Regions from separate parts of the Variovorax sp. OAS795 genome, predicted to be linked through region 2. Evidence: riboswitches for the same ligand, from Rfam matches in the RefSeq annotation. Region 2 holds a riboswitch; the other holds the start of a gene.
The links. A riboswitch is a leader RNA that binds a small molecule or an ion and turns the genes downstream of it on or off. The one in region 2 is predicted to bind glycine.

Region 1 (7,418 bases), 2.9 Mb from region 2:
CGTCGCCACCGACCCCGACTTCGTGATCCCCGCCGCGGTGGGTACCGATATCAACTGCGGCATGCGGCTGCTGACCACCGGCCTCACGCTGGACCAGGTGGCGCCGCGCAAGACGCAACTCATCGACCGCCTCACCCGCAGCCTGCTCGACAACGGGCGCGACGTGCCGGTGCACACGGCTGCCTTCAAGGCGCTGTTCGATGCGGGCCCGGCCGCCTTCCTCGATGCGGTCCACGGCGCGGGCCTGTGGGCGTCCGTCGACCGCGACCGGCTGCAGGCGGAGATCGGCGGCTGCATCGGCCTTGCGAGCTTTGGCGGCAGCGCGCGGCATGCGCCGGAAGCCTACGTCGGCACGCGCCACGAAGTTTTTCGGGATCCCTGCCTCGGCACGCCGGGCGGCGGCAACCACTTCGTGGAACTGCAGGTCGTCGATCAGGTGATGGACCGGCATGCGGCCTACCGCGCCGGCCTGAAGACCGACGAGGTGGTCGTGATGATTCACAGCGGCTCGCGGGACATCGGCTTTCACGTCGGCGGCCGCTGGATGGACCGCGCGAAGGCGGAGTGGCCGCAAGGACTGCGCCATCCGCGCAGCGGCCTGTACGGACTTTCCGGCCCGCTGGCGCAGGAGTACCTGGAGGCGATGGGCGTGGCTGCGCGCTATGCGTGGGCCAACCGTGTCGTGCTGGCCGAACTGGTGCGCAAGGACTTCGCGGAACTGCTCGGGGCGACCGCATCGAAACTGGTAGTCGACGTGCCGCATAACGTGGTGCTGCCCGAGCACGGGATGAACATCCACCGCAAGGGCGCAACGCCGGCGCACGACGGAGACCTGGCGTTGATTCCCGGCTCGATGGGCGATCACTCGTTTCTCGCGACAGGGCTGGGCCATGAAGACTGGCTGTGGTCATGCAGCCATGGCGCGGGCCGCCGGATGCGGCGCCAGGAGGTGCGTGCACTGCGCGGCACCATGAACCTGCAGGAGAGCGCCGACTGGCAATGCGTGACCCTGCGCGAGGAGCGCAGGATCGAGGAGGCGCCGCAAGCCTACAAGCCCATCGGCGCCGTGATCGACGCGCAGGAAAGCGCGGGCCTGATCCGGTGCGCCGTGCGGCTCAAGCCATGGGTCACGTTCAAGGCGTGAGCGTCAACCCAACGCGGGTTGCGCGAGCTGCGGCACGCGCGCGGGCATGCCCGTGAACGCGAAATCCACCTCGGGCGCGAGCCCGCTCACGATGCGCGCGATCGACTTGCCCGAACCACAGGCATGCGTCCAGCCCAGCGTGCCGTGGCCGGTGTTCAGGTACAAGTTCGGCAGCTTCGTCTTGCCGATGAGGGGCACGTTGCTTGGCGTCGCGGGGCGAAGGCCGGTCCAGAACTGGGCCTGCGTGGTGTCGCCGGCACCCGGGAAGAGTTCTTCGACGCGCCGCACGATGGCCTCGCAGCGTACGCGGTTCAGGTCCCGGTCGTAGCCGTTGAACTCCGCGGTGCCTGCAATGCGCAGGCGGTCGCCTGCTTCGCCGCCGGCCGAGGTGTAGCGCGAGAACACGAGCTTGAACTCGTCGTCGGTGAGCGAGACCTGGTGGGCCTTGGAGGCATCTTTCACCGGCAGCGTCACGGAGTAGCCCTTGGCCGGGTAGATCGGCAGGCGGATGCCCAGCGGGGCTGCAAGCAGAGGGCTGAGCGAACCCATCGCCATCACGAAGGCGTCGCCGCGGATGCGCTGGAAGCGGCCTTCGCTGTCGGTGGCCTCCACGTGATCGATGGTGCCGCCGGCCTCTCGCAGCGCTGTGATGGTGTGGCTCATCAGGAATTTCACGCCGGCCTCGGCAGCACGCTGGGCGAGTTCGCGCGCAAAGCGGTTCGCGTCGCCGGATTCGTCCTCCGCGGTGTATGTCGCCCCGGCCAGCTTCGGGCGGATGTGGGCGAGGGCGGGCTCGATCTTCACTGCCTCGTCGGCCGAGATGACCTGGCGTTCGCAGCCCAGCGCGCGCATCTGCTCGGCAGGCGCCAGGGCACCGTCGAACTCTTTTTGCGTCGTATAGAAGTGCAGGATGCCCTGGGTGCGCTGGTCGTAGTCCAGCCCGGTGTCGCGGCGCAGTTGCTGCAGCACGTCGCGGCTGTAGGTGCCCAAGCGAACGATCTGCTCGATGTTGTGCCGGGTGCGCGCCGGCGTGCATTCGCGTAAGAATTGCAGGCCCCAGAGCCACTGGCGCATGTCGGCGCGAATGCGAAAGAGCAGCGGCGCGTCTTCCCGGCCGAGCCATTGCAGCACCTTGAGCGGCGCGCTGGGGTTGGCCCAGGGCTCGGCATGGCTCACCGAGATCTGCCCGCCGTTGGCGAAGCTGGTTTCGGCCGCCGGCGTGGCTTGCCGGTCGACCACGGTCACTTCATGGCCGAGTTGCTGCAGGTAGTAGGCCGAAGTCACGCCGAGCAGGCCGGCGCCAAGAACGATCACACGCATTTCAAGTACCTTTTAGGATTGGCGCTTGAACGGCGGAGTCGGAGTGCTACTGATTCAATAGCAAGCAACCGGACGACGCCGTCCAAGTTGCCGCTCCCCCTGTCCTTGGTACCTGAGAGATTCACCCGCTGCGCCCGCAGCGGGTTTGCTCCTTCGGTGCATCACGCAAGGTGATGGCTCTCCAGACGGCGTATCAGTTGATGCAGTACAGGCCTTTGCCGAAATTGTGGAATTTCGCTGGGCCGACCTGAGCGTTTATGGGAGTTTGCGCCTTCGGTGGAGTAGCACAAAAGTGCCACCCGCTCTCCTGCAGTACGTGCATTGTAGGCCCAAGCGCCAAGGTGTTCACTCTCGAACTTGACCGTTCAGACCGATGGGATAATCGCCGGTTGATTCGCCTCGCGGCGATTGTTCGACAACTTCGGGGGACTCATGATCCTGGTAACCGGCGGCGCCGGCTTCATCGGCGCCAATTTCGTACTTGACTGGCTTGCGCAAAGCGACGAGCCAGTCGTGAATCTCGACAAACTCACCTACGCCGGCAACCTGGAAACGCTCGCCTCGCTCAAAGGCGATGCGCGACATATCTTCGTGCAGGGCGACATCGGCGACAGCGCACTGATCGACCGCCTGCTGGCTGAGCACAAGCCACGCGCCATCGTGAACTTTGCCGCGGAATCGCACGTCGACCGCTCGATCCACGGTCCCGAAGATTTCGTCCAGACCAACGTGCTCGGCACCTTCCGGCTGCTCGAGTCCGTGCGCGGCCACTGGAGCGCGCTGCCCGCCGACCAGAAGGCCGCGTTCCGCTTCCTCCACGTGTCGACCGACGAGGTCTACGGTTCGCTCTCCAAGACCGACCCGGCCTTTACCGAAGAGAACAAGTACGAGCCCAACAGTCCCTACTCGGCCAGCAAGGCCGCCAGCGACCACCTCGTGCGCGCCTGGCACCACACCTATGGCCTGCCGGTGGTCACGACCAACTGCTCCAACAACTACGGGCCGTTCCACTTCCCCGAAAAACTCATCCCGCTGATGATCGTCAACGCGCTGGCCGGCAAGCCGCTGCCTGTGTACGGCGACGGCATGCAGGTGCGCGACTGGCTTTACGTGAAAGACCATTGCAGCGCCATCCGCCGCGTGCTCGAAGCCGGCAAGCTCGGGGAGACGTACAACGTCGGCGGCTGGAACGAGAAGCCCAACATCGAGATCGTCAACACCGTGTGCGCCTTGCTCGACGAACTGCGCCCCAGGGCCGATGGCAAGCCCTACAAGGCGCAGATCAGCTACGTCACCGACCGCCCGGGCCACGACCGCCGCTACGCCATCGATGCGCGCAAGCTCGAACGCGAACTCGGCTGGAAGCCCGCCGAAACCTTCGACAGCGGCATCCGCAAGACGGTCGAGTGGTACCTTGCCAACGGCGACTGGGTGCGCAACGTGCAAAGCGGCGCCTACCGCGAATGGGTCGAGAAGCAATACGACGCCGCACCCGCGGGCAAGGCCGCGGCATGAAATTGCTGCTGCTGGGCAAGGGCGGACAGGTGGGCTGGGAGCTACAGCGCAGCCTCGCGCCGCTGGGTGAACTGGTGGCGCTCGATTTCGACAGCACCGACCTGCACGCCGACTTCAGCCGCCCCGAGCAATTGGCCGAGACGGTGCGCAAGGTCCGCCCCGACGTCATCGTCAATGCCGCAGCGCATACCGCCGTCGACAAGGCCGAAAGCGAGCCCGAGTTCGCGCGCAAGCTCAACGCCACGTCGCCAGGTGTCGTCGCCGAGGCCGCCCGGCAGATCGGCGCGCTGATGGTGCACTACTCCACCGACTACGTCTTCGACGGCAGCGGCAGCAAGCCCTGGCAAGAAGACGACGCCACCGGCCCGCTCAGCGTGTACGGCCGAACCAAGCTCGAAGGCGAGCAACTGGTGGCCGCAAACTGCCCTAGGCACCTGATCTTCCGCACCAGCTGGGTGTATGCCGCCCGCGGCGGCAACTTTGCGAAGACCATGCTGCGCATCGCCCGCGAGCGCGATCGGCTGACCGTCATCGACGACCAGTTCGGCGCGCCGACCGGCGCCGAACTGCTGGCCGACGTCACGGCCCACGCCATCCGCGCCACGCTGCAAGACCCCGCCAAGGCCGGGCTCTACCACGCGGTGGCCGGCGGCGAGACCACCTGGTGCGGCTACGCGCGGTTCGTGCTCGAGCAGGCCCGCCTGGCCGGTGTCGAACTCAAGGCCGGCCCTGCGGAGGTCGACGCCGTGCCCACCAGCGCCTTTCCGACGCCCGCCACCCGCCCCGCCAACTCGCGCCTGGACACGCGCAAGCTCCAAGCTGCCTTCGGCCTGGTGTTGCCCCATTGGCAGCAGGGCGTGGCCCGCATGCTGCGCGAAACCCTTTGACCGCAAGCCGCCAAACAAGCACAAGAGACACACAACAATGACGACCAAGACCACGCAACGCAAGGGCATCATCCTGGCCGGCGGCTCGGGCACGCGCCTGCATCCCGCCACGCTCGCGCTCAGCAAGCAGCTGCTGCCGGTGTACGACAAGCCGATGATCTACTACCCGCTCAGCACGCTGATGCTCGGCGGCATGCGCGACATCCTGATCATCAGCACGCCGCAGGACACGCCGCGCTTCCAGCAGCTGCTGGGCGACGGCAGCCAGTGGGGCATCAACCTGCAGTATGCGGTGCAGCCGAGCCCCGATGGCCTGGCGCAGGCCTTCATCATCGGCGACAAGTTCGTCGGAAACTCCCCGAGCGCGCTGGTGCTGGGTGACAACATCTTCTATGGCCACGACTTCGCCCATCTTCTGGGCGATGCCGATTCCAAGACTTCGGGTGCCACTGTGTTCGCCTACCATGTGCACGACCCGGAGCGCTACGGCGTGGTGGCCTTCGACGCCAAGGGCAAGGCCAGCAGCATCGAGGAAAAGCCCCTGCAGCCCAAGAGCAGCTACGCAGTTACGGGACTCTACTTCTACGACAACCAGGTGGTCGACATTGCCAAGGCCGTGAAGCCCAGCGCGCGCGGCGAACTGGAAATCACCGCGGTCAACCAGGCCTACCTCGACCTGGATCAACTGAACGTGCAGATCATGCAGCGGGGCTACGCCTGGCTGGACACCGGCACGCATGAGAGCCTGCTGGAAGCGGGACAGTTCATCGCCACGCTGGAGCACCGGCAGGGCCTGAAGATCGCGTGCCCCGAAGAAATTGCATGGCGCAATGGATTCATCGATCGCGAGCAACTCGCAAGGCTTGCCGCTCCGCTGCAGAAGAACGGCTACGGCAAGTACCTGAACCACTTGCTGGCCGAGGAAGTACGCTCATGAAGGCAACGCCCACCGCGATTCCTGATGTGCTCGTCATCGAGCCGAAGGTCTTCGGCGATGCGCGCGGTTTTTTCTACGAGAGCTTCAACGGCAAGGCCTTCGACGAGGCCGTGGGCCGGCACGTCGAGTTTGTCCAGGACAACCATTCGCGGTCGGTGAAGGGCGTTCTGCGGGGCCTGCACTACCAGGTGCAGCAGCCGCAAGGAAAGCTGGTGCGGGCGGTGCGCGGCTCGGTGTTCGACGTGGCAGTCGACATTCGCAGGTCGTCGTCCACCTTTGGTAAATGGGTCGGCATCGAATTGACCGAAGAAAATCACAAGCAGCTCTGGGTCCCCCCTGGATTCGCCCACGCGTTTCTCGTGCTCAGCGAAACGGCGGACTTTCTTTACAAGACGACCGATTACTACGCGCCGGCGCACGAACGATGCATTGCATGGAACGACGCGGCCATTAACATCGAGTGGCCTGAGATCGGAATGATCCCCGTGCTGTCCGCGAAAGACCAGGCTGGGGTTTCGTTGAACAAGGCCGACACGTTTGAATGAAGGCCCGCCGACGCCCGTCTTGTGTGAAATGGGACGGTCGCTTGACGTCCAATCTGAGGAACTGAATGCTAGTTGAAGGGGTGGAAGAGAGTCCCGAAACGCCAATGACAAACATCGGCGCAATGCGCCAACCGGTCAGTGGCGTCGTCATTGCATACAACAGGGTCGACCTGATAGGTACCTGCCTCCGGGCCCTGTCATTTGTCGACGAACTCCTGGTCATCGACAAATCTTCGACCGACGGCACCGCAGAACTCGCGGCGCGGTTTGCAGATCGCGTGATCGTCGTGCCATGGTCGCCCGTGGTCGAGGAAACCCGGGCATTCGCAGTCGCAGCTTGCAAGCATGAATGGATCGTCTGCATGGACGATGACGAATGCCTGAGCGTCGAAGCCGTGCGGTTCATCGAACGCGAACTGACATCTCCTCGGGCGTCTGTCTACTTGCTGCCACAGCGGCACTACATCATCGGACAGCATGATGAGCGCGCGTACTACTGGCCCGAGTACCAACCGAGGTTCTTCTCGAAAAGCGCGGTCACGCTCCTCAAGACAGTGCATGGCGGCATGAAATACGAAGAGTCTGCTGCCTATGTCGTTCCGTACGAAGACGGGACTTGCATCCATCACTTGTCCCACAAGAATGTCGAGCAGTGGATCGAAAAGGCCAATCGCTATACCTCGAGGCCAGATCGTGTGCGGGCGCCGCACGCTGGCAACGATGTCGTGGCGTTCGCCCAAGAGACTATAAATCGCTATGTCTCGGTCACAAAGTCAAGCGAGCCGGGCAGCTATCCACGCGCCGTTGCCGTGCTGCGCGCGTTGTACGACATCATCGATCGCCTAAAGACGTGGGAAGAAGAGGAAGGCATCAATGGCGACGAGGCATTTCAGGAAATCTGCCGTCACCTTGATGCCGCATATGCGCGCGAGCTCCCCCGCCGACAGGTCGGCACACCGCAGATAGATAGTTCGCGGCTGGCGCCATCGGCCGAGCCACTCTCGAAGACTCCCGAACGAAGTGCAGCCACGAGTGACGCCCGCTCGCTGGAAGTCTTGCGCGGGGCCATC
Region 2 (7,418 bases):
CGGATTTCGCCCCGGATCGCGATCATCGCGTCGATGAAGCGGTCGAGCTCGGCCAGCGGCTCGCTCTCGGTCGGCTCGACCATCAACGTGCCGGGCACCGGGAAGCTCAGTGTCGGTGCATGGAAGCCGTAGTCGATCAGGCGCTTGGCCACGTCTTCGGCCGTGACGCCGCTGGTGTCCTTGAGCGGGCGCAGGTCCAGGATGCATTCGTGCGCGACGTGGCCGTTGGGGCTTGCGTACAGCGTGGGATAGTGGTCCTTGAGGCGCGCGCTGATGTAGTTGGCGCTCAGGATCGCGATCTCGGTGGCGGCCTGCAGGCCCTTCGCGCCCATCATGCGGCAGTACATCCAGCTGATCGGCAGCACCGCCGCATTGCCCAGCGGTGCGGCCGAGACCGCACCCACGCCGTTCGATGCAATGCCGCCCGTCGCATGGCCGGGCAGGTAGGGCACGAGGTCTTCGACCACGCACACCGGGCCCACGCCCGGGCCGCCGCCGCCGTGCGGAATGCAGAAGGTCTTGTGCAGGTTCAGGTGGCTCACGTCGCCGCCGAATTCGCCCGGCGCGGCCACGCCGACCAGCGCGTTCATGTTGGCCCCATCCACATACACGCGCCCGCCGTGTTCGTGCACCAGTTCGCAGAGTTCCTTCACGCGGGTCTCGAACACGCCGTGCGTGCTCGGGTAGGTGATCATCACGGCCGCGAGCTTGTCGCTGTGCCTCTCGCAGGCGCGCTTCAGGTCGTCCATGTCGACGTTGCCTTGCGCGTCGCAGGCCGTCACCACCACCTGCAGGCCCACCATCTGCGCGCTGGCCGGATTGGTGCCGTGCGCCGACGAAGGAATCAGGCAGATGTTGCGATGGCCCTGGCCGTTGGCTTCATGGAACGAGCGGATGGCCAGCAGGCCCGCGTACTCGCCCTGCGAACCCGCGTTCGGCTGCAGGCTGATGCCCGCGTAGCCGGTGGCCTCGCAGAGCCAGGCGCGCAGCTGCGCGTCGAGCTGCGCATAGCCCACCAGCTGCTCGGCCGGCGCAAAGGGGTGGATGTTCGCGAACTCGGGCCAGGTGATCGGGATCATCTCGCTGGTGGCGTTGAGCTTCATCGTGCAGCTGCCGAGCGGAATCATGCTGCGGTCGAGCGCCAGGTCCTTGTCCGACAGGCTGCGGATGTAGCGCAGCATCGCGGTTTCGCTCTTGTGCGTGTTGAACACCGGGTGCGTGAGAAAGGCGCTGGTGCGGCGCAGGTCTTCCGGCAGCCGGGGCGCGGTATTGGCCAGGTCGTCGAAGCGCGGCATCGGCGTGCCCGCGGGCACGAACAGCGCCCACAGCGTCTCGATGTCGGCGCGCGTGGTGGTTTCGTCGAGAGAAATGCCCAGGTGCTGCTGCAGCCGCTGGCGCAGGTTGACGCCCGCGGCCTGCGCGCGTTCGATGATCTTCTGCGTGTCTTCGCCGGTGCGGATGGTCAGCGAATCGAAGGCCGTGGCATTGACCGGCTCGCGGCCCATCTGCGCCAGGCCCTGCGCGAGGATGGCCGTGAGCGCGGCCACGCGCTGCGCGATGCGGGTGAGGCCGTCGGGCCCGTGGTACACGGCGTACATGCTGGCCACGACCGCCGGCAGCACCTGCGCGGTGCAGATGTTGGAGGTGGCTTTCTCGCGACGGATGTGCTGCTCGCGCGTCTGCAGTGCGAGGCGGTAGGCCGGCTGGCCGTGGGTGTCGACGCTCACGCCGACGAGGCGGCCCGGCAGCGAGCGCTTGAATTCGTCGCGGCAGGCCAGGTAGGCGGCGTGCGGGCCGCCGTTGCACAGCGGCATGCCGAAGCGCTGCGTGGTGCCGCAGACGATGTCCGCGTCCCACTCGCCCGGCGGCGCAAGCAGGGTGAGCGCCAGCAGGTCGGCGGCCACGCAGAAGGCCGCGTCGCACTGGTGCGCATGGCCCGCGAGCGGGCGCAGGTCGTGCACATGGCCGGTGGTGGCGGGGTACTGCGCGAGCACGCCGAAGAATTCGCAGCTCGCCATCAGGTGCGGCAGCGTTTCAGAGACGGTGCTGACCCGGACCTCGATGCCCAGCGGCGCTGCGCGCGTCCTGATGACCTCGATGGTCTGCGGATGGCAGTCGCCCGACACCAGGAACACGTTGCTCTTGCTCTTGACGCTGCGCTTGGCGAGCGTCATGGCCTCGGCCGCGGCCGTGGCTTCGTCGAGCATCGAGGCGTTGGCGATGGCCATGCCCGTGAGGTCGCACACCATGGTCTGGAAATTGAGCAGCGCTTCCATGCGGCCCTGCGAAATCTCGGCCTGGTAGGGCGTGTAGGCCGTGTACCAGGCGGGGTTCTCGAGCACGTTGCGCAAGATGACGCCGGGCGTGTGCGTGCCGTAGTAGCCCTGCCCGATGAAGCTCTTGAACACCTTGTTCTTCGCCGCGATGGCCTTCAGCTCAGCCAGCGCGTCGGCCTCGCTGACGGGCGCCGGCAATCGCATCCGCCGGGCCCGGCGGATGGCCGCGGGCACGATGCCGTCGATGAGTTCCGCGCGCGTTTCCGAGCCGATCACCGGCAGCATGCGTGCCTCGTCCGCCGCATCGATGCCGATGTGGCGGGCGAGGAATTCTTCGGCGTTCTCGAGTTCTTGCAGGGAGGGGAGGGCGTGGCTGGACATGGCGAAGGTGAAGGGCGAACAGGGGACGGTGGCGGAGCGGAAGTCCGTTTTCAGCAGCGCATCAAGACTCGGCCGCGAACTTGTCGTAGCTGGCGGCGTCGAGCAATGCGTCCAGCTGCGCGGGCTCGCTGAGCTTGACCTTGAAGAACCAGCCGGTGGCCAGCGGGTCGGTGTTGGCGAGCGAAGGGTCGGCGCGCAGGGCTTCGTTCACTTCGGTGATCTCGCCCGAGACGGGCATGAACACATCGGCCGCGGCCTTGACCGATTCGACGACACCGGCCACTTCGCCCTGGGCGAAGGTCTTGCCGACTTCCGGCAGGTCGACGAACACCACGTCGCCCAGCGCGTCCTGCGCGTGCACGGTGATGCCGACAGTGGCCGCGCCGCCTTCGGCCGAGACCCATTCATGGTCCTTGGTGTACTTGATGCTCATGGTGAAAAACTCCTCGTGGAAAAAATGGATCTGAGGCCGGAGGGCCTAGCCGCGGTAGTAGCGCGTGGGCACGAAAGGCAGGGTCGAGACTTCCATCGGAACCGGCTTGCCGCGCACGATGGCCTGCACGCGGGTGCCGGGTTCCGAAAATGCCGTTGCCACATAGCCCATGGCGATCGGACGGTCGGCCGTGGGACCGAGCAGGCCGCTGGTGACGATGCCGATGTCCTGGCCTTCGAACGATTGCAGCACGGTGCCGTCGCGCACCGGAATGCGTTCCAGCGCCACCAGGCCGACGCGCTTGCGCTTCAGCGTGTCGTGGTCGGTGCGGCCCGCGGCGCCGGCGGTGGCGGCGCCGAGCTGGGCCAGCACCTTGGCTGCGCCCGGAAAGCCGCCTTCGCGCGCGCCGCCGGCGCGGCGCACTTTCTGGATCGCCCAGTTGAGCGAAGCCTCGACCGGCGTGGTGGTGGTGTCGATGTCGTTGCCGTAGAGGCAGAGCCCGGCTTCCAGGCGCAGCGAATTGCGTGCGCCCAGGCCAATGGGCTTGACCTCCGGCTGGGCCAGCAGCAGGCGGGCGAGGGCGTCGGGCGTCCTTGCCAGCCACCGAGATCTCGAAGCCGTCTTCGCCGGTGTAGCCGCTGCGGGTGGCAAAGGCCGCGATGCCGCCGATCTGCACCGCCCCGCCGGTCATGAACACGAAGCGCTCGATGCCGGGCGACAGCCGCGCCAGCGTGGCGGCGGCCTGCGGCCCCTGCAGCGCAAGCAGCGCGTGATCGGGCATGGGCTGCACGTCGCAGCGCGCGCCGATCTTCTGCTGGATGTGCGCCAGGTCGGCCACCTTGCAGGCACCGTTGACGATCACGAAGAGCGAGCCGTGTCCTTCGTTGAAGAACATCAGGTCGTCGAGGATGCCGCCCTCGTCGTTCAGCAGCAGGCCGTAGCGCTGCTTGCCGGGTGCAAGGTCGATCACGTCGACCGGCATCAGGGTCTCGAAGGCGGCCGCGGCGTCGGGCCCGACCAGGCGCAGCTGGCCCATGTGCGAGATGTCGAACAGCCCGGCCGCGTCGCGCGTGTGCTTGTGCTCGGCCATGAGCCCGGCGGGGTACTGCACGGGCATGGAATAGCCGGCAAAAGGCACCATGCGGGCGCCCAGTTCCACGTGCAGGTCGTGCAGCGGCGTCTTGAGCAATGGTGCGTCGGATGATGAAGCGGAAGCGGCCACGGGGCACTCCAAAGGGGCAGTCGAATTCCATGGCGCAAAGCCATGGGCCACCCCTGCTGTCCGCTTTACCTGAGAGATTCGCCCCACGATCGGGGTTTGCTCCTTCGGTGGGCCGCCGCGCGCATCGGTGCGGGCAGGGGCCTCTCTCCAGCAAGGAAACGCCGGCATCCGCCAGCGCCTTGTCAGTCCTTTTGCCTGAGCGTTCGGGAAACCCCTGCGCCTTCGGCGGCCTCGCATGGCGAAGCTCTCTCCTGACCCTGGCAAGTGTAGTGGATCGCGGCGCCACGGTCCGCCCGCCGATGCGGCTGCCGGCTCAGTGCACGGTCTCGGAGGCGTGCGGGAGCAACCTGGCGATACGCGCGCGCAGCGATTCGGCCCGTTCGGCGCCGGCGCTTTTCTCGACCTCCGAGAGCATCAGCGCAGCAATCGTCAGCATGGCCTCGCGGTCGCGGGCTTCACGCAGTGCGTCGCGCATCTGTTGCGCAAACCGGGGGTCGCGCCGGACGAACATGCGTTCGCAGATATCGAACAGGAACATGCGCGTGGTGGCCAGGGAACGCTTTCCGTCGAAATGATCCGCCGATGCGGCAGCCGGCGGCGGCTCCGCGATGCGGTCGACGGGCGCTGCGGGGGCGGATGGCACGTCCGCCGCCGGACAGTGCAGGTAGCCGCGGTTCAGCAACCCCTGCAAGGCCTGCTCGGCTTCGCCGGGGCTCGCGAACAGCGGGCTGAAGTCGCGCAGCGAGCGTCGGCCGTCCGCCATCAGCAGCAATGCACGCTCGCGCTGGCTGAGCGTGCGCTGCCCGCCCTGGAGTTCGTCGCGGGCCTTGTCGGTCTTGGTGGGAAACATGGCGCAACAGCTTTTTTCAGAAGATCGAGGACCGGAGCATCGTTGCAGCCGGTGACATCTTCGTGAAACCTTTGCACTACACGTCCCCCAACGAAAACGGGCAGCCGATGAGGCTGCCCGTCTTGTCGTTGGCGTCCGCGGCTACTTGGCGTAGACCAGGTCGCGCAGCGCCAGCGAGATCCAGGGCACGTAGGTGATCACCATCAGGCAGGCGAGGATCACCAGCACGAAGGGCACCAGGTACGTCACGATCCGGTCGAGCGAGATGCGCGCCACCGTGCAGGCCGCGAACAGGTTCACGCCGAAGGGCGGGGTGATCATGCCCAGCGCGAGGTTCACCACCATGATGAGCCCGAAGTGCACCGGGTCGATGCCGAAGTGCACCGCCACCGGCGCGAGGATGGGCGCGAGCACGATGATGGCTGCGCTGGTCTCGATGAACATGCCGATGATGAACAGCGCCGCGTTCACACCCAGGAGGAACATCGCGGGCGACTTCAGCACCTCCTGCAGCCAGTGGCCGATGGCGTCGGGCACGCCCGCGCGCGTGATCAGGAACGCGAACAGGCCCGCGTTGGCGATGATGAACATGATCACCGCCGACGACAGCACCGACTTGCGCAGGATGAGGTACAGGTCCTTGGGCTTGATCTCGCGGTAGATCACCACGCCCACCACCAGCGCATAGAACACCGCCACGGCCGAAGCCTCGGTGGGGGTGAAGATGCCGCCGTAGATGCCCCCCAGGATGATGACGGGCATCAGCAGCGCCCAGCCCGCCTGCCACGCCGCCTTGCCGAAAGGCATGCGGCCCTCGCCGTCGTTCTTGCCCCATCCCCGCCACTTGCAGTAGACCCAGACGAACAGCATCAGCGCCAGGCTGATGAGAATGCCGGGGCCGAAACCCGCAATGAAGAGCTCGCCGATCGACACCTCGGCGCTCACGCCGTAAAGGATCATCGGGATCGAAGGCGGGATGATCACGCCCAGCTCGGCGCTCGTGGCCTGCAGCGCCGCCGCGTAGGCGGTGGGGTAGCCGTGCTTGATGAGCGCGGGGATCAGGATGGCGCCGATGGCGAAGGTGGTGGCCACCGACGAACCCGACACCGCCGCGAAGATCATGCAGGTGAGCACGCAGGTCATCGGCAGGCCGCCCTGCACGCCGCCCACGATGCTCTTGGCAAACTCGACCAGCCGGCGCGAGATGCCGCCGGTTTCCATCAGGTTGCCGGCCAGGATGAAGAACGGGATGGCCGCCAGCGGAAACTTGTTGATCGAATTGAACATCTCCTTCACGGAAATGAGCATGTTGACGTTGGCGACCTGGATGCCCAGGATCGACGCGAGCCCGATGGACACGGCCACCGAAACCGACAGTGCGAAACACAGCACCATCGTTGCAACCATGACTGGGGTCATTGCGCGGTCTCCAGCTCAAGCCGCTTGGGATCGAGAAAATTACCAACGATGCCGAACAGGCAGAAAACCGAGCCGACCGGCATCGCGAGGTACGACCACATCATCGACAGGCTTTCGAGCCCGGCCATCGATTGCACCCGGCCACGCATGGCGTAGTCCCAGCCCCACCACAGGATGACCAGCATCAGCGCCAGCGCCGCAAGGCTGACCACGGCGTCGAGCACGCGCTTGACGCCCGGCGGGCTCCAGCGGTAGAGCACGTCCACGCTCACCATCGCGCCCTGCCGGAAGGCCATTGGGATGCCGAGGAACACCATCCAGATCAGGCTCATGCGGATCAGGATCTCACTCCATTCGGCGGGCTGCTCGAGCACGAAGCGCGTGACGATCTGGAACACGCCCAGGCCCGATGCAATGACCAGCATCACGCAGGCGGCGATCATCGAGAAGCCGGTGGTCCAGCGCTCGATGCCGAGGAATTTTTCTTTCATCTGCACCTGACTTCAAAACAAAAAAGCCCGCCGGGCCGATCCGGGCGGGCGCAAGCAAGCCGTCGATCGGACGGCAGCCGGATCACTTGTACTCGCGGATCTTGTCGAGGTTGGCCTTGCCGAAGTCCTTCTCGAACTGCGCGTTGACGGGTGCCAGCGCGGCCACGAACTTGGACTTGTCGACGTTGTCGATCACGGTCATGCCCTTGGCGCGCAGGTCGGCCACGCCCTTGGCATCGTCTTCGTCCACACGGGCGCGGTTGGCCTTGGTGCCTTCCTTCGCGGCTTCGAGGAAGGCCTGCTTGTCGGCCGCGCTGAGCTTGTCGAACGACGCCTTGTTCATCAG

Region 1: it holds a riboswitch for glycine, as region 2 does, so the genes downstream of both, ABID97_RS05655 (D-amino acid dehydrogenase) here and gcvT (glycine cleavage system aminomethyltransferase GcvT) in region 2, are expected to answer to the same signal.

The regions. Positions count from the first base shown of each region.
Region 1 is NZ_JBEPOH010000001.1:1,187,562-1,194,979, forward strand. It holds gene ABID97_RS05650 (RtcB family protein) at 1-1,144, shown strand, start outside; gene ABID97_RS05655 (D-amino acid dehydrogenase) at 1,148-2,464, opposite strand; glycine riboswitch at 2,554-2,659, opposite strand; glycine riboswitch at 2,692-2,784, opposite strand; gene rfbB (dTDP-glucose 4,6-dehydratase) at 2,897-3,979, shown strand; gene rfbD (dTDP-4-dehydrorhamnose reductase) at 3,976-4,866, shown strand; gene rfbA (glucose-1-phosphate thymidylyltransferase RfbA) at 4,904-5,803, shown strand; gene rfbC (dTDP-4-dehydrorhamnose 3,5-epimerase) at 5,800-6,348, shown strand; gene ABID97_RS05680 (glycosyltransferase) at 6,453-7,418, shown strand, end outside.
Region 2 is NZ_JBEPOH010000001.1:4,054,262-4,061,679, reverse strand. It holds gene gcvP (aminomethyl-transferring glycine dehydrogenase) at 1-2,657, opposite strand, end outside; gene gcvH (glycine cleavage system protein GcvH) at 2,719-3,090, opposite strand; partial or broken gene gcvT (glycine cleavage system aminomethyltransferase GcvT) at 3,136-4,231, opposite strand; glycine riboswitch at 4,359-4,473, opposite strand; glycine riboswitch at 4,486-4,576, opposite strand; gene ABID97_RS19640 (hypothetical protein) at 4,626-5,162, opposite strand; gene ABID97_RS19635 (TRAP transporter large permease) at 5,304-6,581, opposite strand; gene ABID97_RS19630 (TRAP transporter small permease) at 6,578-7,072, opposite strand; gene ABID97_RS19625 (TRAP transporter substrate-binding protein) at 7,155-7,418, opposite strand, start outside.